Linked DNA regions of Leisingera sp. NJS204. The protein of the gene in region 1 interacts with the protein of each later gene in a pairwise test. Links are inferred from orthologs where the notes say so. Each region holds a gene or a part of one and is shown on either strand. Other genes may lie near its edges. The genes, in order: rlmB and ETW24_RS10690.

Evidence for each region.
Region 2: the proteins of rlmB (region 1) and ETW24_RS10690 interact in binary tests that used the Escherichia coli proteins (3 or more experiments, as listed by UniProt). The link is inferred for Leisingera sp. NJS204 from one-to-one orthologs.

What each region holds. Positions count from the first base shown.
Region 1 is NZ_CP035417.1:2,713,908-2,730,293, reverse strand. Bases 6,044-8,824 are described here. They hold rlmB (23S rRNA (guanosine(2251)-2'-O)-methyltransferase RlmB), read left to right. Parts: upstream 6,044-6,936; coding sequence 6,937-7,713; downstream 7,714-8,824. Other genes in these bases: ETW24_RS13375 (CoA-binding protein), read left to right, coding at 8,482-8,824; ETW24_RS13380 (YHS domain-containing (seleno)protein), read left to right, coding at 7,826-8,275; ETW24_RS13390 (DUF2478 domain-containing protein), read left to right, coding at 6,071-6,589. In the rest of the region: ETW24_RS13415 (ABC transporter substrate-binding protein), read left to right, coding at 1-749; ETW24_RS13410 (ABC transporter substrate-binding protein), read left to right, coding at 1,146-2,111; ETW24_RS13405 (quaternary amine ABC transporter ATP-binding protein), read left to right, coding at 2,122-3,186; ETW24_RS13400 (ABC transporter permease), read left to right, coding at 3,186-5,222; ETW24_RS13395 (NnrU family protein), read left to right, coding at 5,346-6,008; more of ETW24_RS13375, read left to right, coding at 8,825-8,952; ETW24_RS13370 (phosphoribosyl-ATP diphosphatase), read right to left, coding at 9,191-9,508; imidazole glycerol phosphate synthase subunit HisF, read right to left, coding at 9,520-10,281; ETW24_RS13360 (DUF302 domain-containing protein), read left to right, coding at 10,717-11,163; ETW24_RS13355 (hypothetical protein), read right to left, coding at 11,194-11,484; hisA (1-(5-phosphoribosyl)-5-[(5-phosphoribosylamino)methylideneamino]imidazole-4-carboxamide isomerase), read right to left, coding at 11,510-12,232; ETW24_RS13345 (DUF2147 domain-containing protein), read left to right, coding at 12,368-12,754; ETW24_RS13340 (WGR domain-containing protein), read right to left, coding at 12,773-13,024; ETW24_RS13335 (peroxiredoxin-like family protein), read right to left, coding at 13,124-13,660; ETW24_RS13330 (AraC family transcriptional regulator), read left to right, coding at 13,764-14,495; imidazole glycerol phosphate synthase subunit HisH, read right to left, coding at 14,561-15,199; and 3 more genes. UniProt on the Escherichia coli protein: Specifically methylates the ribose of guanosine 2251 in 23S rRNA.
Region 2 is NZ_CP035417.1:2,177,344-2,182,924, reverse strand. The notes cover bases 1-2,968. They hold ETW24_RS10690 (NAD(P)H-hydrate dehydratase), read left to right. Parts: upstream 1-636; coding sequence 637-2,301; downstream 2,302-2,968. Other genes in these bases: ETW24_RS10685 (Hint domain-containing protein), read right to left, coding at 2,311-2,838; ETW24_RS10695 (P-II family nitrogen regulator), read right to left, coding at 128-466; glnA (type I glutamate--ammonia ligase), read right to left, coding at 1-82. Outside these bases: ETW24_RS10675 (autoinducer binding domain-containing protein), read right to left, coding at 3,417-4,097; ETW24_RS10670 (acyl-homoserine-lactone synthase), read left to right, coding at 4,301-4,969; ETW24_RS10665 (hypothetical protein), read left to right, coding at 5,047-5,292. UniProt on the Escherichia coli protein: Bifunctional enzyme that catalyzes the epimerization of the S- and R-forms of NAD(P)HX and the dehydration of the S-form of NAD(P)HX at the expense of ADP, which is converted to AMP.

The DNA.
Region 1 (16,386 bases):
AATCCGGTGAGCTGCACGCCATCATGGAGGTTTGGACATCCAGTTCGCCTGAAGGCTATGTTGAGGCGCTGGAAGGCGGGGATATGGTCGATCTGGGAGACCTTGGGCTTGATGCGCGTAACGGCGTCGTTGTGCCGCCTTATGTCGCTCAGATGTGCCCCGGGCTGCCGGATTGGGAAGCGCTTCGGGACTGCGCGGCGATCTTTTCTGCCGACGGCAAGGGCAAGAAAGGCCGTTACTTGGCCTACCCTGAATCCTGGGGGTCTCCCGGTGGTGACCGGATCCGGGCGCTTGGGCTGCCGTTCGATGTGGTCGCAGCCGAATCCGAGGCCGCGATGATCGAAGAATTCCAGAATGCCTATAGGGAAAAACGTCCGGTTATCGCCACTTTCTGGCAACCGCATTGGGCCATGTCGACCTATGCGCTGCAATTCGTGCGCCTGCCGAAGTACGACCCGGTATGCCATACGGACCCGGCCTGGGGGCCAAACCCGAAAGAGACCGGAGATTGCGATTTTCAGCGCGGGGGGGTTGCCAAGGCGGCCTGGAAGGGCCTGAAAGACCGCTGGCCGGCCGCCCATGAGATCCTGAAGAACTATCAGCTGAGCATCTGGGACCAGCAGCCGCTGATCGGCCTGGTGGATGTCCGCGGCGAAACCGTGCAGGGGGCCGCCCGCGGCTGGCTTGCGGTGAACCGGGCCAAATGGATGCCCGTTATCGAGGAAGCCACTGGCAAAGGCCGGTCCTGACCCGCAAGGTCCGGGTTTCGATTTCGGCGCTCCCGCCCCAGGCGGGGGCGCTGTCTTTGCGTGAGGGGCAGGTCTTGAAGCCGGGGTCCCGGCCGCGCTATGCCGGGTGCGGGCGTTTGCCGCGCGGGGCAGGGTGATTCCGGAACTTGTCCGATTGGACAGAAACTTGAACCATCAATCAAAATTTTTCACAGTTTATGCCGCAATCGCTCGACAAACAGTCGTAATATGTTCCAATACTTGCATTATCCCCGGCCACACTTGGACCATGGGTGCTTGCTGACAAGAACAAGACCAGCCGCAAGGCCAGGCAGACGCCATGAACCGCCGGGTTCCAAAAAGGACGCGCCAAGCCGGACAATCGGCGGCGCAAGTACACTGACAGGGAGTAGAATAATGAACTTCAAAGGATATGCGCTGGCGCTGAGCGCCGCATCAATGACGGTTGCCGCGGGCTTTGCTTCGGCGGCGGAACTTGGTGATACCAGCAAACCGATCAAGCTGGCTGTGAACGAATGGACCGGCCAGCATGTGACCACCCATATTGCCGCCGGGATGCTGAAGGCCGCGGGCTATGAGGTGGAATTTGTCTCGGCCGGGATGATGAACCAGTTCCAGGCGATTGCTGACGGCGACATCCACGCGACGCTGGAAATCTGGTCCTCGAACGTCTCGGATGAATACGCCAAGAAGATCGACGAGGGCACTGTTGTTGAACTCGGCGATCTGGAGCTGAACGCGCGCGAAGGCATCGCCTATCCGGCCCATGTGGCCGAGCTGTGTCCCGGCCTGCCGGCCTGGGAGGCGCTGAAGGACTGCGCGATGCAGTTCGCCACCGCGGAAACACTGCCCAATGGCCGCCTGGTGGATTACCCCGCCGACTGGGGCACGCCGGGCGCCGACCGTATGACCGGGCTGGACCTGCCGTTCAAGGCGGTGCCTGCGGGTTCCGAGGCCGCATTGATTGTCGAACTGCGCGCCGCGACCGAGCGCAAGACACCGCTGCTGGTCACCTTTTGGCAGCCGCATTGGGCGATGTCGGCTTATGATGTGCAATTCGTCGATCTCCCGGCGGGTGAGGAGGCCTGTTTCTCGGATCCGGCCTGGGGTCCGAACCCGAATGCGGTGAATGACTGCGACTTCTCGCCCTCGCGCATCTTCAAGGCAGCCTGGTCCGGCACTGAGGAAACCTGGCCCGCTGCCTATGAGATCCTGTCGAACTACACTCTGGCAGTGGAAGACCAGCAGCCAATGATGGGCGCGGTCGATGTGGACGGCGGCAAGGTCGAGGAAGTTGTCGCCGAATGGATGGCCGAAAACGAGGGCAAATGGCGCCCGGTTGTCGACGCCGCCATCAAGTGAGCCGCGCCCAGTGAGTGGCTCTGAAACTGGCACGAACACGCCGGCCATTACCTGCCAGAATGTCTGGCAGGTGTTTGGCAACGACGCAGGCAGCGCCTTGAAAGAGGTGCTGGCAAACCATCACTCGCCGCATGACGCCGCCGGAGAGCTGCGCCGCAAGGGGTTGATCCCGGCGGTTCAGAATGTGTCCTTCCAAGTCCAGGAGGGCGAGCTGTTTGTGATCATGGGGCTGTCGGGGTCCGGCAAATCAACCCTGATCCGCTGCATTTCGCATCTGCTGCACGCAACCGGCGGCGAAATCCGCATCGACGGCGAAAATATCGTTGAGGCCAGCCCCAAACGGCTGATCGAACTGCGCCGCAAGAAGCTGGGCATGGTGTTCCAGCATTTCGGCCTGTTCCCGCATATGACGGTGGCCGAAAACGTCGCCTATCCCTTGCGGGTGCAGGGGGTGAAGAAAAAGCAACGTCAGGCCAAGGCGGAAGAGGTGATCAATCTGGTCGGCCTGCGCGGACGTGAAAACCATTATCCGCGCGAACTGTCCGGCGGCCAGCGCCAGCGTGTCGGCATTGCCCGCTCATTGGTGGCGGATTGCTCGGTCTGGTTCCTGGATGAGCCGTTCTCGGCACTGGACCCGCTGATCCGGCGTCAGCTGCAGGATGAATTCCTTGAGATCCAGGGCAAGCTGAAAACCACCATCGTCTTTATCACCCATGACATCAACGAGGCGCTGAAACTGGCCGACCGTATCGCCATTATGCGGGACGGCAGGATTGTGCAGATCGGCACCCCCGCCGATATCGTGCTGCGCCCGGCGGATGATTACGTGCGCGAGTTCTCCAAGGATGTGGCCAAGGGCCGGCACGCCCGTGTGGCCTCGGTGATGGAGACCGGCGCGGGGCTGGCCTATGGCGCCGATGATCCCGGCCTGCGCCAGGACATGACGCTGGACGCGGCCCTGGCGCGCTGCATGGAACTGTACGAGCCGGTGCCGGTGCGCTCTCCCGAAGGCAACGTGGTTGGGGTAGTGAACCCGGCAAATCTGGCGGCGGCGCTGCAGGTGGAGCAGGGGTAATGGCGGTTCTGACAAAAGGATCCGTGGCGGCGCTGATCGCGGCGGCGGCGGGCGCCCTGTGCCTTCTGCTGGAAAGCAGCCTGCCGTGGCTGGTCAAATTCCCTGCCGCCTGGATGCTGCCCGCAACCGATTGGGCCGGCGCGGTGATGGAGTGGCTGCTGGCGCTGATCAAACCCACTGCGCGTGGATTTTCGGCGCTGATGTTCTACCCGATGGAAGCGGCGAATTATGTGCTGAGCAACACGCCCTGGCCGCTGGTCATCTGCGCTACCACGGCGCTGGCCTGGATCCTGGGCGGGGTGCGGATGGCGCTGATGGCCCTTGTGGGGCTCGGGTTTGTGCTGGCGTCGGGGTACTGGCCCGAAAGCATGAACACGCTGGCGCTGGTTGCTGTTTCAGTACCGCTGGCGCTGATCATCGGCGGCGGCATCGGCATCCTGGCCAATGAATACCCGCGCGTCCGCAAACCGGTGCAGGCGCTGCTGGACATCATGCAGACGGTGCCGACCTTTGCCTATCTTACGCCCTTGCTGGTGCTGTTCGGCTTTGGCCCGGTTGTGGGCCTCATCGCCTCGGCCATCTATGCCGCGCCGCCAATGGCGCGCAATGTGCTTTTGGGACTGGAGCGGGTCGAGCCGGAGATCAAGGAAGCCGCTATCATGGCCGGCGGCACCCGGCTGCAGCAGCTGTTTCAATGCGAGATCCCCTCGGCCGGGCAGCAGATCATGGTGGGCGTCAATCAATGCCTGATGGCGGCGCTGTCGATGGTGATCATCGCAGCAGTAATCGGCGGCTTTGACGACATCGGCTGGGAGGTCCTTTTGACCATGCGCAAGGCGCAGTTCGGTCAAAGCCTGCTGGCCGGCTCGGTGATTGTGGTCTTTGCTATCCTAATCGACCGGATGAGCGGCACCCTGACCGAAGAGCGGCGGGAGAAGCATGATCCGCGCATTGCCTGGGGCATTCTGGCCGTGGGCGCCGCAGCCAGCGCCGTGTTTTGGGGCTACATTCAGCAACCCGGCGCCTATGCGCTGTTCAACCCGGTCGCGGACAGCGTCGACAGGGGGCTGTCGGCCTTTACCACTGCCAATGCCGATGCGCTGACAGCGTTCAAAAACAACGTGCTGTTTTATGTGCTGCTGCCGTTGCGGATCGGGCTGGACCAGGCGGTGCTGCCCTTCACCTGGGGTTTCTCCTGGACCCCGGCGATGAGCCTGGGGGTGTTTGCGGCGGGTGCAGCTGCCGGTCTGGTCTTTGCATTGCGCGGCCAGCTGGCGCTGGGCGTGATGCTGCTGATTGCCGCCGGCATGCTGGAGACGGGTATTTCGCAGCTGCCCTGGCCCTTTGTGCTGATCGGTGCAGGCGCGCTGGCCTGGGTTGCCGGCGGGCGCGGTCTGGCCATCATGACGGTTTTACTGCTGGGCACCATTCTGGTCTCCGGCCTGTGGGAACGGGCGTTGCTGTCGCTGTATTTGTCGGGTGCGGCTGTCTTTGCCTGCGCGGTAATGGGCGGCGCGATCGGGCTTGCCTCAGCGGTGTCGCCCGGTCTCTGGCGGCTGGTGCGGCCCATCTGCGACATGCTGCAGACGATTCCGTTGTTTGTCTTCCTGATCCCGGTGCTGATGGTGTTTCAGATCGGCGAGTTCTCGGCCTTCCTGGCGATTATTGCCTATGCCATCGTGCCGATGATCCGCTACACCCGGCACGGGCTGGTCTCGACACCAGAGGAGATGATAGAAGCCGCAACAGCCTCAGGTGCCACCACATGGCAGATGCTCAAGGATATCCGGGCGCCTTATGCGGCGCCGTCGATCCTGCTGGGTCTGAACCAGACCATCCTCTATGCCTTTGCAATGCTGGTGATTGCGGCGCTGATCGGCACCACCGGCCTGGGCCAGTCGATCTATCTGGCGCTTGGGCAGGCGGATGTGGGGCTTGGCATCTCGGCCGGGGCGGCGATGGCGATCCTCGCCTTGATCGCCGACCGCATGGTGCAGGGCTTTGCCGAGGAGAGGCGCAAGGCGCTGGGGCTGTAGGTCTGGCTGCCGCAAAGTGAGAAGGGCGCCCCAGCGGCGCCTTTTTTGATCTGGGGCAACGTTCTGCACTGCCCGCCCGCCTATAGCTGCATGACAGACTGATCTAAGGCAGGAGAGACCCCGATGGGCTGGCTAGAATTCACCGCCGCGCTGATGCTGTTTCTGGCCAGCCACGCCATCCCGGTGCGTCCGCCGGTGCGGCCCTGGCTGGTGGGCCGCCTGGGCCAGCGCGGCTACATCATCGCCTACAGCCTGCTGTCATTGGTAATTCTGGCCTGGCTGGTCGTGGCGGCGGCACGGGCGCCTTATGTCGGCGTGCTGCCCTATTGGGACATCTTCCGCTGGGCGCCGCTTCTGCTGATGCCGCTGGCCTGCCTGCTGGCGGTGGCGGGCATGATGCGGCAGAACCCGTTCAGCTTTGGCGGCCTGGGGCTGCGGGCCTTTGATCCGGCTGATCCCGGCATCCTGGGTGTCAGCCGCCACCCTTTGCTTGCGGCCATGGCGCTCTGGGCCGGGGCGCATCTGCTGGCCAATGGCGATTTGGCACATGTGATCCTGTTTGGCCTGTTTGGCGGCTTTGCCTGGACCGGCATGGCATTGATCGACCGGCGCACACAGCGGCGGATGGGGCAGGGCGAATGGACCCGCCTCAACCGCAATACCGCGCGGCTGAGCTTGGCCCGCCTGCGCCCCTCTGCGGCTGAGGCCGGGCTGGCGGGCGCGGTGTTTCTGGCCCTGCTGATCCTGCACACCCCGGTCATCGGCTACAGCCCGTTGCCGTGGTAGGGGTTGACCCAGCCCGCTGCATGACCACCTATTAACTGAGACGAGACTGGAGAGAATGACCGATGCACCTGGCCTATGTGATGACTCAAGAACGCGGTGCCACTGACCGTTTGCTGAGCGAGCTTGCCGAACGGCTGCAGGCCAAGGGCATCCGCCTGGCCGGCATCGTGCAGACCAATGTCGAATGCTACGACAAGGAACTGTGCGACATGGATGTGCGGGTGCTGCCTTCAGGCGAAACCATCCGGATTTCGCAATCCCTGGGCGCGGGCGCCCGCGGCTGCCGCCTGAACCCGGAAGCGCTGGAACAAGCGGTCGGGCAGGTCTCTGCCACGCTGCAAACGGACCCGGCACCGCAGCTGATGATCGTCAATAAATTCGGCAAGCACGAGGCCGACGGGCGCGGCATGCGGCCCATAATCGGCGAGGCGCTGGCATTGGGCATTCCGGTGATTTCCGGCGTAAACCAGATGAATGTGGAGCCGTTCCAGACCTTTGCCGACGGTATGGCCGTGGAGGCGGGACCGGATCTGGACGCGCTGGTTGCCTGGGCGGAACAGGCCGTTTCTGAAACCGCCTGACTGGCGCATTCCCATTTCAAATCAAACGGAAAGCCCGCGAACTTCACGCGGGTTTTTTGCTGCGCCGGACAGCACAGGGGCGGCGCGCAGCCCATCCGGTCTGCAGCTGGGCCACCATCGTCCGGTCTGAATAGAAGAGAAGATGGTGGGCGACCCTGGAATCGAACCAGGCGTGCGTCTCCGCGAGGGAGTTACAGTCCCCTGCCACACCTTGCGGCCTGTCGCCCACTGTCAGTTGCATGTTGCACCTGATGTGGAGGCGTGATTACAAGCAGGCCAAAGGGGCGTCAACCGGAAAAACGCAAGTTTTCAGCACGCCTTGAAAATTCTTTCTGCCGGAGAGTAAAATGACCAAGAAGCCCAAATGGGTCGTCGCAAAAGAACAGTCCAAAAAGGCCGCCTCGGCAGAAACCGTTTGGCTGTTCGGGCTGCATGCGGTGCGCGATGCGCTGATGAATCCCCAGCGCGAGAAACTGCGCCTGATGGTGACCATGAACGCCGAAGTGAAACTGGCGGACGCCATCGCAGCCTCGGGCGTCGAGGCCGAGGTGATCGACCCGCGCAAGTTCAACCCTCCGATTGACGCACAGTCGGTGCATCAGGGCGCGGCACTGGAAGTGAAGCCCTTGAACTGGGGCGGGCTGGCCGACAATTGCATCGGCCGCGAGGCGCCGCGGGTGCTGCTGCTGGACCGGGTGACGGATCCGCACAACGTCGGCGCCATCCTGCGCTCGGCCGAGGTGCTGGGCGCCAGCGCCGTCATTGGCACACGCCACCATTCGGCACCTGAAACCGGGGCGCTGGCCAAGACCGCCAGCGGCGCGCTGGAACGCCAGCCCTATCTGCGGATGCGCAACCTTGCTGATACCATCGCTGAACTGCAGAACATGGGCTTTGTCGTACTGGGCCTGGACGGCGAGGCGGAGGACACCATTGAGACCGCACTGGACGGCAAAAAGCACCTGCCGGTAGCACTGGTTCTGGGCGCCGAAGGCCCGGGCCTGCGCCAGAAGACCAAGGAAACTGTTGACGGGCTGGTTAAGATTGACGCCGCGGGCGGTTTTGGCTCGCTCAATGTCTCCAATGCAGCGGCCATCGCGCTTTACGCCTCCATCGCCCGGTAGGGCCGCGGCGCCGGCCGTCACGGGCTGATCACATCTGCGTATGCCGTCTTTGCAAGAGCACGGCGGTGCGGCAGAGTCGGAAGTCTGTTGCAAGAAGTGAATGGAGTGCAATGTGGCCTTGCGTCTGGTCCTGATGGCCGTTGCGGTGATGTTTGTGTCCCTGCCGGATATGGCGCGGGCTGATGCTGCTGTTTTCTCTTCCCGTGCGGGCGTTGCTATCGGCGGGTATGATGCGGTTGCGTTTTTCGAACATGGCACGGCAGAACCCGGACGGCGCGGCCATGCGGTGATGTGGAAAGGCGTTGTCTGGCGGTTTGCATCAGCCCGCAATCAGGCGCAGTTCGAGGCCAACCCGCGGGCCTATGCGCCGGCCTTTGGCGGCTACTGCGCCTATGCGATGTCGCAGGGGCGGCTTCATGATGGAAACCCGCGAATCTGGGCCATCGTGGACGGAGAGCTGTTTCTTCTGAACAACCGCGGTGTCCACCATCTGTGGCAGGCGGACACCGTGCAGATGATTGCGGACGGCCGCGCGCATTGGCCTGCGGTTCTAAGGAAATAGCCTGTCACCTCACGATTGCGAGAGGTGCTCTTTTATTTTCCAGACTGTGGCCCATATTCAATAGGGACTGCGGAGTGGAACCACCGCAGATCTTTTTCACTGTCCCTCGTTCCATACCTAGCGCCCGGTTCGTCCGGGCGCTTTTTTGTTTGCCCTGCAGCGAATCCACCTTTGCCAAAGCGGGCGCCGCAGCTAGGGTGCGGGCCATGACAGAATACAGCGATGAGCATCTGAAAACGATCCTGCAACGGACCAAAGTGGTGGCGGTGGCCGGCGTGTCGATGAACCCGGTGCGCCCCAGCTATTACGTGGCGCGCTATCTGGGGCTCAAGGGTTACCGGGTGATTCCGGTGAACCCCGGCCATGCAGGCAAGATGCTGTTTGGCGAAACGGTGCGGGCCAGTCTTTCTGAAATAGACGTCCCGGTGGACATGGTCGATATCTTCCGCCGCTCAGAGGCGGTGCCGCCCATTGCGGACGAGGCGCTGGAGGCATTTCCTGAGCTGCCGACAATTTGGATGCAGATTGGTGTGGAACATGCCGAAGCCGCCGCAAAGGCTGAAGCACGCGGTGTCACGGTGATCCAGAACCGCTGTCCCAAGATCGAATACCAGCGCCTGTTCGGAGAGTTGCGTTTTGGCGGTTTCGCCACCGGGATCATATCCTCGAAGCTTTGAGGCGGCGGCGGGGCGGAGGTGCTCCCGCCCGTTCCGGCCGTCCTTTGGACAGCCTCCACGGTTGGGCGTAGCGCCGCTGCGCGGCGCAAGAAGAAGATTTTGCTGAGAGGCCCGGAAGGGCAAGTTTGCCCGTCAGGGCCTTGCTGAGGGTGTATAAGAGTGCGCGTCAAGGGCAAGCCGCGCTGGCGCGCGGAGGCTGCGCCTCCCTTGACCCGCCGCTGCAGAAGCGGCCCTGGGATCAGCCTTTGGGGCGTGCGGCCTTCTCGGCAATGCCGCTGAGGCCCTGGCGTTCGGCCAGCACCTGCAGCACATCGTCCAGTGCCACGTCGCGGGCCGCCAGCATCACCAGGAAATGATAGAGCACATCGGCGCCTTCCGAGGCCAGCTTGCCGCTGTCGCCCTTCACCGCTTCGATGATCGCCTCGATGGCTTCCTCGCCGAATTTCTCGGCGCATTTCTCCGGCCCCTTTGCCAGCAGCCTGGCGGTCCAGCTGCTGTCAGGGTCAGATCCCTTGCGGGACAGGATGGTGGCTTCAAGATCGTGCAGCAGGCTCATCACGTGCCCCTTCAGTTCAGCCGCATCGGGATGCCGGCGGCGGCCATGTGGTTCTTGGCTTCCTGGATGCTGTATTCCCCGAAGTGAAAAATCGAGGCCGCCAGCACCGCGCTTGCGCCGCCCTTGGTCACACCTTCCACCAGGTGATCCAGGTTGCCGACGCCGCCCGATGCGATCACCGGCACGTCCACCGCATCGGAAATCGCCCGCGTCAGCGGCAGGTTAAAACCGGATTTGGTGCCATCGCGGTCCATCGAAGTCAGCAGGATTTCCCCGGCGCCCTTTGCCACCACCGTGCGCGCGAATTCCACCGCGTCGATGCCGGTTTCCTTGCGCCCGCCATGGGTGAAAATCTCCCAGCGGCCCGATTCCACCGTCTTGGCGTCGATGGCGCAGACGATGCACTGGCTGCCGAACTGATCTGCGGCCTCGGCAATCACATCCGGGTTGGCCACGGCAGCCGAGTTGAACGAGACCTTGTCAGCCCCGGCCAGCAGCAGCGCACGCACATCGTCCTTGGTCCGCACCCCGCCGCCCACGGTCAGCGGCACAAAGCACTGCTCGGCGGTGCGGCGCACCACATCGAACATGGTGCCGCGGTTTTCATGGGTGGCGTGAATGTCGAGAAAGCAGATCTCATCCGCGCCGGCCGCATCATAGGCCTTGGCCGATTCCACCGGGTCGCCCGCATCGCGCAGGCCGACAAAGTTGACACCCTTGACCACGCGCCCGTCGGCGACGTCGAGACAGGGAATGATACGGGTCTTCAGCATGGATCGGGCCTTTCGGACTGCTTGGCTCGTGGGTACGCAATGGACGCTGGAATCGCAACAGATATGGCGGTGGATGCGCGTTTTGGTCCGGGAGGGCGTATGTTTCAGCTGGTGGGTGCGTTCTTAAGGCGTATCCGGTAGGCCGCTTCTGTTACCCCAAAGAGCACCAACGCGGGTAGAAGAATGGTGGCGATGTAAACAAAACCCCAGATCATCAGGGAATAGGCATAGTTGCCTAAAACTTGCGGAACGTAAGCGCAGGTGCAGCAGCTTTTGAATTAGTGCTTCAAATTGACTGGTGCTGCAATCACACGTTGCGGCTTGTGCGGCCGCAGGCTGGCAGCAAAGAACTGCCGATGCCGAAGACGTGAATTGCCAGCCGGGGTCTGTTGCCTTGTTTTCATCCTATCACAGTACATTTTCGGAGCAGTTGTTATGACAAAACCCCCTATTCTTGCCGGAGCCATCGCCCTTATGTCCGCATTGCCCGCCGCCGCCGAACTGATGAAGTTACCCAGCCAGAAACTCGTGGCTGAGACCATGGATGCGCTGCAGGCAGCGGTTGAGGGCGCAGGCGCCACCGTCTTTGCCCGCGTCGACCATGCTGCAGGTGCGCAGAAGGCAGAGCTGGAGCTGGGGGCCTCGCAGCTGTTGATTTTCGGCAACCCCAAGCTGGGCACCCCGGCAATGCAGGCGGACCCGCGCGCGGGGCTCTATCTGCCGCTGAAGGTGCTGGCCTATGAAGATGCGGAAGGTCAGGTCTGGCTGACCTATGAGGATCCGGCAGAGATGCTCTCTACCCTCGATATCCCTGCAGATGCCGACTTTATCGCCAAGATGCAGGGCGCCCTGGGCAAGCTGACGGCTGCCGCCGCGCAGTAAGCCAAGGAGCCGGACCGGCCCTCCCGTGCCTTATTGGCGCGGGCGGGACCGGTGGCGGTCAATCGCAACGGCAATCGCCCAAAGAAGCCCGGCCCCCATTGAGACCGGGCCGAAGATAAGCGGCCCCCAGGCGGCAAGGATGCCCATGGAATAGGCAGTCTCGCTCAGGTCCCGGCCCAGCACAACGCAAGGGTTGGCAAAACCTTCGTTGATTTCGCAGCCAAAGCCGAACCCCAGCAGTATTACCAAGGCAATGCACAGCAGCCACAGGGCAATGGGCCCCAGGGCCAGAATGGCAAGAATTCGGCGGATCAGGCGCATTTGGCCTCCCGGTTCTGTAGACGCCTCAGGCTTTCAGAACCGCCAGCGCCTCTTTCAGATCAATCGCCCCATCATACAGTGCGCGGCCCGAAATGGCACCGTTCAGCGGCGCACCGCAGGATTTCAGCGCCCTGAGATCGTCCAGCGAGGACACGCCGCCCGAGGCAATCACCGGGATGCTGACCGCATTGGCCAGATCCGCAGTCGCCTCCACATTCGGTCCCTTCATTGCGCCGTCGCGCAGGATGTCGGTGTAGATGATCGCGGCTACGCCCGCGTCCTCAAACGATTTGGCGAGGTCGGTGACCATCACGTCGGTTTCTTCGGCCCAGCCTTTGGTTGCAACGCGGCCATTGCGGGCGTCGATGCCGACGGCGACTTTACCGGGGAATTCCCGCGCCGCCTCGCGCACCAGGTCCGGGTTTTCTACCGCCACGGTGCCCAGAATGACCCGTGCCAGGCCCTTGTCGATCCAGCGCGCGATGGTTGCCATGTCGCGGATGCCGCCGCCCAGCTGTGCCGGCACTTTGGTCTGCTTCAGGATCTCCTCGACCGGCGCGGCATTCACCGGCTCACCGGCAAAGGCGCCATTGAGGTCCACCAGATGCAGCCACTCGCAGCCCGCCTCGACAAACTCCAGCGCCTGGGCGGCGGGGTTGTCGTTGAACACGGTGGTCTTGTCCATCTCGCCATGCAGCAGGCGCACGGCCTGGCCGTCTTTGAGGTCAATCGCGGGGTAGAGGATCATCGGGGCGGTCCTTCGTGAAATCAAGCTGGCGGTCTTTTGCACAAGGCGGGGCCGAATTGCAACGCGACCCGAAGTCAACCTTGCCTCAGCGGGCGCATCAGGGACAGGCTGCCTGAAAAACAGGGAGGACATGGAATGAAACATCTACTGGCAGGTCTGGCCGTTGCAATAGGGCTTACGGGCGCGGCAGCGGCGGACCCGGTACTGGGCGTCTGGAAGACGCAAGCGGATGACGGCTCTTATGCGCATATCCAGATGGAAAAATGCGGCGCTGCCGTCTGCGGCAAGATTGCCCGCACCTTCAACAGTGAGGGCGAATACAAGTCCCCGAATATCGGCAAGACGCTGGTGATCGGCATGGTGCCGAACGGCGATGGCTCTTACGAGGGCAAGGTCTGGCGGCCCTCCAATGATAAAATCTACATCGGCAAGATGGATGTTACGGGTCGCTCTCTTGCCCTGCGCGGATGTGTGGCGGGCGGGCTGATCTGTTCAAAACAGACCTGGACCCGGATCAAATAAGCCTGAGAGGGCGTGACCCTACAGCAGCCCCAGCTGCACCGGGATCGGCGCATAGCCGCGTTTCATCTGCCGGTCCCGGAAGCGTTCAAAAATCGCCAGCGCCTCTGCTTGGGCGGCGAAATACGTCCGCTTCTGAACGCCGCCCGGCGCATTCAGCGGTCCCGACACACGCTCAACACACCAGTCGCCGAACAGGGTTGGCGTCAGGCTCAGCTGGCAATAGCGGTGCTTGCCTTCAGTATGGTCGTATTTCTCGAAACGGATGTGCAATGGGGGACCTGAAACGCGAAAAAGGTCCGCCCCGTATGCATGGAAGCGGACCCCTTGTCCATTACCGGACGCAGCCGATTTTAAGGGCTGGCGCCGGTGCTACACATCACCGGTGTATTCGCCGCGCGCCGGGTAGTTGTTGGGAATGGCAAAATCCAGCGCCGCCACCAGTTCCGCGAAATGGGGGCGCACAAACGGCATGGTCTGCACCGCGCCGTAATACAGCGTCTGCTCAGGCGTCACCAGGAACAGGCCGGGTTCCGAGAACAGCGCGGGTTCTTCGATTCCGATCGATGTCTTGCCGCGCGAGGTCGAGATATAGAGCCCCCAGTCCTTGGCCGCCGGGAGAGGCAGGCCGTACCCAAATCGCAGGTCTTTGGCTTCGATCTTGTCGGCCATCGCGCGGGTGCGTTCTTCGCCGTCCGAGCTGATGGCGATGCAATCAACACCGCGCTCGGCAAAGGCTGCGGCCTTTTTGTCGAACTCCTTCAAATAAGTGGCGCAGATCGGGCAATGCAGGCCGCGGTAAAAGCAGATCACAGTGCCGCGTTCGGAGGTCTCCGCAGACAGGTCGAACAGGCCGTGGTCCAGCGTCGGCAGGGTCAGCTCCGGGGTCTTCTGGCGGGGGATCAGCATGGCATTGGTCCTTCGTGAGTAGTGGTGCGAGTGGTGGTTGATCAAACGTATCGCGCAGGCTACTGTCTCATAAATCCGAAAAACCTGACTGGAACACCGGAGTTTGGACCGCCTTACCACCTTGATGGACCGCTTTCAGCTCGCCGTGCTGGCCGCCGGGCCTGGCGAGGCCAATCTGATTGCGCTGGCAGATGCGGCGGGGCAGCCGGTGCGGATCCTCTATCGCCCGTGCGGCCCGCTGGCGGATCCGGACCCCGGTGCGATCATGTGGGCAGCGCGGGTGGATTGGTCGGGCAACAGCAATCCGTTCCTGGCGGCCCTGCCATCGGTGGTGGACTACGGCATCAGCAGCAATGCCGAAGCACAGGGGCTGGTGCGTCTGATGCGGGACGAGGCAGAGGGCCGGCATTGCGGCGCGCAATCGGTGATCAACCGGCTGGGGGAGGTGCTGATGGTGCGCCTCCTGCGCAACCAGATCCAGAAAGGCGCCACTGAACCGGGGCTGCTGGCAGGCCTCTCGGACCCGCGCCTCAGCAGGGCCATTGTCGCAATGCACGACCATCCGGGCCGGCTTTGGGCCAACGCCGATCTGGCGCAGGAAGCAGGCCTGTCACTGTCGCGTTTTGCGGAACTGTTTGCGTCGGAGGTGGGGGAAACCCCGATGGGGTACCTGCGCCGCTGGCGGCTGATCCTGGCGCATCAGGACCTCATCCGCGGCGACCGGGTCGAGGCGGTGGCGCGCCGCTACGCCTACAGCAGCCCCGAAGGCTTCACCCGCGCCTTCCGCAAGGCGTACGGCGTTGCGCCGGTCTCCCTGCGCACCGCGGCTGCTTGAACGCCGCAGCTTTCATCTTTCCTAAAGTACTCCCGCCGGAGGCAACGGCGCGCAGCGCCGTCCCCTTACGGTTTCCAGGCCAGGAAGTTGCCGATCATCCGCAACCCTGTCGCCTGGCTTTTTTCAGGGTGGAACTGCATGCCCAGCATCGTGTCCCGGCCAATAACCGCGGTCACGTCGCCTGCATAATCCACATGCGCCAGCCGCTCCGCCGGATCGGCGGCGCGGAAGTGGTAGGAATGCACAAAATACACGTGATCGCCGCTTTCGATGCCGTCAAACACCGGGTGGTCCGTCTCGATCACCAGATCGTTCCAGCCCATATGCGGCACCTTCAAAGATGTATCCGCAGGCGTGATCTTCACCACATCGCCGCCGACCCAGCCAAGGCCCGGTGTTTCCTGGTATTCATGCCCGGTGGTGGCCATCAGCTGCATGCCGACACAGATGCCCAGGAACGGGCGGCCCTTCTGCTCCACCGCCTCGACCATGGCGTCATAAATACCCTTGTGGCCGCGCAGTTCAGCCGCGCAGGCCGGAAAGGCGCCGTCGCCGGGCAGCACCAGCCGGTCCGCCCGCGCCACCGCATCGGCGTCGGAGGTCACCACAACCTCGCCCGCGTCCATCTCCCGCGCCATGCGCTGAAAGGCCTTTTCAGCCGAGTGCAGGTTGCCGGATTCGTAATCAATAATCGCGGTCAGCATGTCACAGCGCGCCCTTGGTCGAGGGAATCGCATCCGCCTTGCGCGGATCGGTCTCCACCGCCAGCCGCAGCGCGCGGGCGACAGCCTTGAACGCCGCCTCGGCAATGTGGTGGCTGTTGAACCCGTGCAGCTGGTCGATGTGCAGGGTGATGCCGCCGTGAGTGCTGAGCGCTTGGAAAAATTCGCGTACCAGTTCGGTGTCAAAAGCGCCGATTTTCTGGGTCGGCAGCTCGACGTTCCAGATCAGGAACGGGCGCGCCGACAGGTCCAGTGCGCAGCGCACCTGCGCGTCATCCATCGGCAAGTGGCATTCGCCATAGCGCCGGATGCCCTTTTTATCCCCCAGCGCCTGCACCAGCGCCTGACCCAGCGCGATGCCGGTGTCCTCCACTGTGTGGTGGTCGTCGATGTGGTAATCGCCCTTGGCGCGGATGGTCATGTCGATCAGCGAATGACGCGCCAGCTGGTCCAGCATGTGGTCGAAAAATCCGACCCCGGTCCGGTTGTCATAGATCCCGGTGCCGTCGAGATTGATTTCGACCGAGATATCGGTTTCCGCGGTCTGGCGGGTCACTGTGGCGGTACGCATCTGCGGGCTGTCCTTCGTCAAGCTGCAGGGGCGCTTATAGGGCGGGCAGGGGGCGTGGCTCAAGTGCGGCATTGTGCATGGGGGCCAATCTGTTGCAGCAATCCCGGTCTCTTGCGCCGCCTCCGCCGCCGTGCGAGCTTGGGCGCAAATTCCTGACCATCCAAAAGGGGCACCCATGTCCACCTGCGTCTTTGTCCAGATCCGCTGCAAACCCGGCACCACCTACAAGGTGGCCGAGGAAATCGCCCTGCGGGAAATCCACTCCGAACTTTACTCCACCAGCGGCAATTTCGACCTTTTGATGAAGCTCTACATCCCCACCGGCGAGGACGTTGGCAAATACATCAATGACCAGCTGCTGCAGATCGACGGGATTGAACGCTCGCTGACAACGATGACCTACAAGGTGTTCTGAAACAGAAAACGCCCCGCAAACCGGGGCGTTTTTTTGATTAGCTCAGGCGGCGATCAGCCCGTTGTCCTTGAGCTGTTCATAGGCCGTGCCGATGGCAGTTTTCAACCGCGCCAGCATGTCGTCAACCTCATCCTTGGTGATGATGATAGGCGGGCAGAGCGCCACAGCATTGCCTGCCACCGC
Region 2 (5,581 bases), 540 kb from region 1 along the record:
GGCCGCGCACGTCGGTGAAACGGATGTCGACATAGGCGACGTCGTCTTCACGGAGAGTCTTGAGAACTGCGTCTACGCTCATTCCCTTAGTCCTTCTTTAGAGATGTCTTGGAGATTTGCTGTTAACTTACAATGCGTCCGGGCCGGTTTCGCCGGTGCGGATGCGAATAGCTTGCTCGACGGGCGAGACAAAAATCTTGCCGTCGCCGATCTTGTCGGTCTTGGCGGCATCGACGATGGCCTCGATCGCCTGGTCGACCTGATCGTCGTCCAGCACCACTTCCACCTTCACCTTGGGCAGGAAGTCGACCACATATTCAGCACCGCGGTACAGCTCGGTGTGGCCCTTCTGACGGCCAAAGCCTTTGACCTCGATCACTGAAAGGCCTTGCACGCCGACGTCCTGCAACGCTTCCTTCACCTCATCCAGTTTAAAAGGCTTGATGATGGCTTCGATCTTTTTCATCGGAATGGCTCCTCGCAAGCTTGTTGAGGGTGTCATTTCACTTCTAAATGAAGGCAGCAATGCGCGAGGCTGCAGCTGCGGCAATTGTGGCCAGGATTTGATCGTCACCGCCTAAAAATTAAGCGCTGCGCCCAAGGATTGCGCAAAATTGAATCGGGAAAGAAGACGAAATGACCGAACTGCTGACCGCCGCCCAGATGCGGGCCATCGAACAGGCCGCCATCGCAACCGGCGAAGTGACAGGCCTTGAACTGATGGAGCGGGCCGGTCAGGGGGTGGTTGAGGCCATCTTTGAGGAGTGGCCGGAACTTGCGGAGCCTGTTGAAAGCGGGCGAGGGGCCGGCCCCTCGCACTCCCCGGAGTATTTGGAGAAAGATGAAAAACCGCTGCGGACCGTGGTGCTGTGCGGGCCTGGCAATAATGGCGGCGATGGGTTTGTGGTCGCCCGGTTGCTGAAGGAGCGCGGCTGGGACGTGGAGGTGTTTCTGTATGGAGACCCGGACAAGCTGCCGCCGGACGCGAAGGTGAATTATGAGCGTTTGGCTGCGGGCACTGTACAGCCGTGGAGTATGGAAGCTGTAGGTAACGCGGAAGGGAGCCTTTTCGTGGATGCAATTTTTGGCTCCGGATTGTCGCGTGCACCGGACAGTTCTGTCCTTGAGCCGCTGACCAAACTATACACCGAGGGCAGAACTTTGAACCGGATGGTAGCGGTTGATGCGCCAACGGGTCTTTGCTTGAACAGTGGCCGTGCTTTGTGCCTGGAATATGGTGGTAACTGGAGCTGGCTTACAGTCACTTTCCATAGACCCCGTATTGGGCATTTCGTTGACGATGGGCCGGGTTACTGCGGGAGCCTGCGCACTGTAGATATTGGGCTGGCCGGGTTTGAAGCCAGGAAGGGCTTTCTGGCCAAGCAAGATGATTTCCTTGGAATGAATGAGTGCGGCGGGACGAGCGGCGAGGGTTTTGTAAACCTCGTAGATCACCGGCGGTCAGATTTACTGCCCAAAAATAGAGAAGAGCACAAGTATTCCCACGGCCACGCCCTCGTCCTCTCCGGCGGCCATGGCAAAACCGGCGCCGCGCGGCTGGCCGCCCGCGGAGCCTTGCGGATCGGGGCCGGGCTGGTCACTGTCGGCTCACCGCGCTCGGCGATGTTTGAAAATGCTGCCAATCTCACCGCCATCATGCTGCGCCAGATCGACGGAGCACATGGGCTGGTGGAGCTGATGGAAGACGAACGGCTCAGCGCTATTTGCCTTGGTCCCGGTATGGGGCGCGGCGCGGATACGCAGGCGATGGTGTTCGCCACATTGAAGGAAAAACGGGCAACCGTGCTGGATGCAGATGCGCTTACCCGGTTCGAGATGAAGCCGGAGGTGCTGTTTGAGGCTTTGCATGAAGACTGTGTGATCACCCCGCATGGAGGCGAATTTGCCAGGCTGTTCCCGGACCTCGCGGAAAAGCTGAATGCGCCTGCCGTCGCAGGCCCGGCCTATTCCAAGGTCGATGCGACCCGGGATGCGGCAAAACGCGCGGGCTGCGTGGTGTTGTTCAAGGGGCCGGATACGGTGATTGCCGCGCCGGACGGCCGCTGCTCGGTCAACTCAGCCCATTACGAACGTTCCGCGCCCTGGCTGGCCACCGCCGGGTCGGGCGATGTGCTGGCAGGTTTCATCACCGGGCTGATGGCGCGCGGGTTCTCTCCAATGCAGGCCGCCGAAACTGCCGCCTATGTCCATGTGGAATGCGCGCTGGAATTCGGCCCCGGACTGATTGCCGAGGACCTGCCAGAGCAGGTCCCCGCGGTGTTCCGCAGGCTGGGGCTGTAACGCTCCGGCTCAGGCCGCCGGGCGCAGATCTTCGTCCGGTGCGGCGGCCGCGGCCAGTTCCAACCCGCCTGCATAAATCACATGCGGGCGGGAAAACTCCAGGATCGTCAGATCCATCATCTGCAGACCCAGATCACGGATGAATTCGCCATCCACCAGCTCATAGGCCGGCACCACTGCCTGCGGCTGGCCGAACATTGCCTTGGCACGCCAATCACGGACAAGGATCCGCTGGTCCCAAGGGACGGTCAAGTCGCTGTCTGCGCGGGTGTCGCCAAGCGATCCGGCAGAAATGCATACGGCTTGCAGCATGGCGCGGCGGGTGCGGACCGCTTCTACCCGGGCCATGCCCTGGGTGCGGGTGATGAGGCTGCCGCCTGCTTTAACTTCTTCCGCTGCGCGCTCGCCCTCGCGGGTCAGTACCAGGGTGCCGCGCAGCAGGCTGATGTTCTGGCTGCCCTGATACAGGCGCCGGGGCTGTGCTTGGCCGCGCATCGCCAATTGCGCGCGTAATGCCGCATTACCAAACGGTTTCATGTTGTTACTCGCTCTGTCTGCCTCAGACTTTTTTGTGAATCTATGCCAGAACCGGATTCCAGGCCCAGCCTTTTCCGGCGAAAGCCTGTTCATTGTTGCAATTATGCGGACGGATTGTTGCTGTTTTGCACATGGCGCCCGAGGACGCGTTTTCCGCTCGCATCCGCCGCTGTCCTTTGATAGTCACCGCGTCACACAAAGCATTTTGTGTGCGTGCGGGTGTGGCGGAATTGGTAGACGCACCAGATTTAGGTTCTGGCGCCTATGGCGTGGGGGTTCGAGTCCCTTCACCCGCACCAATTTGATTTTACAGATGAATTTTTACAAACTTAGCGCGCCGAGTGTTCTGCGCTATGTTTTATACCCTTGAATTTATTCTTACTATGTTCCGGTGTGGCTGGGCCGTCTTGGATAGCTGCCTTTGCTTGGCCTGTTCTCATTACAGCGGGCGGCAGGATCGACTCCAAGGTGCCGGATCCTGTGATATACGAGAGCGGCAGCTTTGGTGAAATTCCTGGAAATCTGCATTGTTCGTTCTGAAACGGTCTCCGGATTATTTATTGATTCCGGTCAACAGGTTAGGGCGGCTCTACCCCAAACAGGTTGCGCTCTTTGGCCAGATAGGCGAGCCGCGCGGTGGACTTGCAGCCGAACTTTTGCCGCATCCGCAGAAAGCTGGTTTTCACTGCTGATAGAGAAAGCGTGAACTGCTCGGCGATCTCATCATAAGACATCTCCTGCTGGATATGCAGACGCAGCATCTCCAGTTCTTTCCCGGAAAGGGACGGGGGGGGAAGCAGCGAGTCAAAAAACTCCGTGACAACCATGCTCAGCCTGCGCATCTCGGTATCCGAAAGCTCCCTGTCCTGCCGGGAAACAAACACCATCGATCTTTTTGATCCCGTCAGAGCCGCAAAGGCAGCGCCAAACACCAAGTCATACCGCTGAGACTTTTCGAGTATCTGCAGAGGATCGGGCAGCTGAATGGCCGACCAGCGTATGGCGCCTTCGTTCTTCAGTGCCCAATTGAATACAGGGTCATGAAGGAAGTAGTTTTCCCGGTCATACTGTTCCTTCCATTTTTCGTGGAAGGAACATTCAAAGTGCTCATACCCCATGATTGAAAAGTTGACCATGAGGGTGAAACCCGTGGTGCTTGCTTCGTTGATCGCGGACCTGCAGGCCGAAAAAGCCTCGGCAATCTTCGTGCTGTTTGCTCCGTCCGAGGGCAGATTCGTTGTAATTACAGATTTTGGCATCTCAATCTTCCACCCCGAATGACTTGCGACTTAAGTCTCTCTGCCGGCAACCTCGGTTGCCTTACCCGCAACCTAGGTCGCATTTGATGTGACCAGAGTTGCAAATAGAATGCAACAGCAAGGTAGTTGTAGACAACCGGGAATCTACCTTTAGGTGTAATTTCTGAGCAGGGAAGGTCGAAACCTGTACTGGAGATACATTTATGCAAAACGGATACGCCAGGAGCGAAGCCAAGGCCGGAACGGGTATTGAAACTATGGTTGTCCGGTTTGATCCGGTGCGGCTGCCAAAGTCACTGAGAAGTCCCGATCAGGATGTGCTGGATGCCTTTATGTCGTTGCGCAAGAGCGTGTTTGCGGAAGGCAAAAACTGGCGCGTGTGGCTGTCCTGCCGAAGCGATCTGGATCAGTACGACCATCTGGACGCCTACTACATTATCGCATTTGATCCTGCCACAGGCGAAGCGCTGGCCGGCGCGAGGCTGCTGCGCACAGATCGCGGGGGCCGCCATCCTAGCAGATCCGAAATGACTTACATGGTGCGTGATGCGGTCCGCGGCATGCTTCCAGGGCTGCCCACGGACCTGTGTGATGAAGAGCCGCCATGCGATCCCGCGGTCTGGGAACTCACCAGGTTTGCATCGAATGGTGCCGCGGGTGCAGGGCAGCTGGTGCTGCAGCGGCTGCGGACATTCCTGCAGGAGCTGGGCGGAGAACGTTTTGTGTTTCTGTCTCCGCCGGTTGTCGCACGGCTTGCCAAGTCCTCAGGCTTTGCAAATGTCGTCCCGCTTGGCCCGCTAAGGGGCGATCAAAACGGCAAGTACCGCGTTTATTCTGCCGATGTGCCCCAGCCCAGAAGCAGCGAAGCGTGAAGAGCTTTCTGTTTTTTCGCAGACAGCACAGCCTCGACGGCACTCATGGCCTCAGACGGAAATCCGAGCACTCCCGCATGTCAAAATTAAACACTCAGCAAAGTATTTCCGACTGGCGTATCCTGTCCGAGCTTCAGGGCATCCCGCGGGCGTCTCAATTTGTCATGATGGGCGGCGAAGTCAGGCTGGTGCGCGGGGAACAGACAGCTGCGCCTGAAAGCCGGTGGTCTGTTCAGCTGCACGGGTTTTCCGCACGCGGCGCCACATTGCGCGATGCGCTGGACAGCTGGATAGTGATAGCCGGGCTAAGCCCCTTCGGCTAGCCATAAGCGCTGGCCCGGCCTTCTAGGTGCATCTGGGCGCAGGTTGGAAGTTCTGATCCTTGCGGGACCCGGCGCACTGAAATGCCCTGGTTGTCCGGGGCATTTTTTTGCCAGACTCCGCTGCGCTGTCCTGTGCAAAAATAATTGCAGTAATGAGCGTGTGCGCAGGGTTGCAGAAATTGCATACCCCCTCTGAGCCTGGCGATTGGGTGAAAGTGATCTTCTTCACCTAACATATTGTTCATAGGCGGTTTCTTGCAGGCTGAAAGTTGCCGTGGGCGAAATTTCG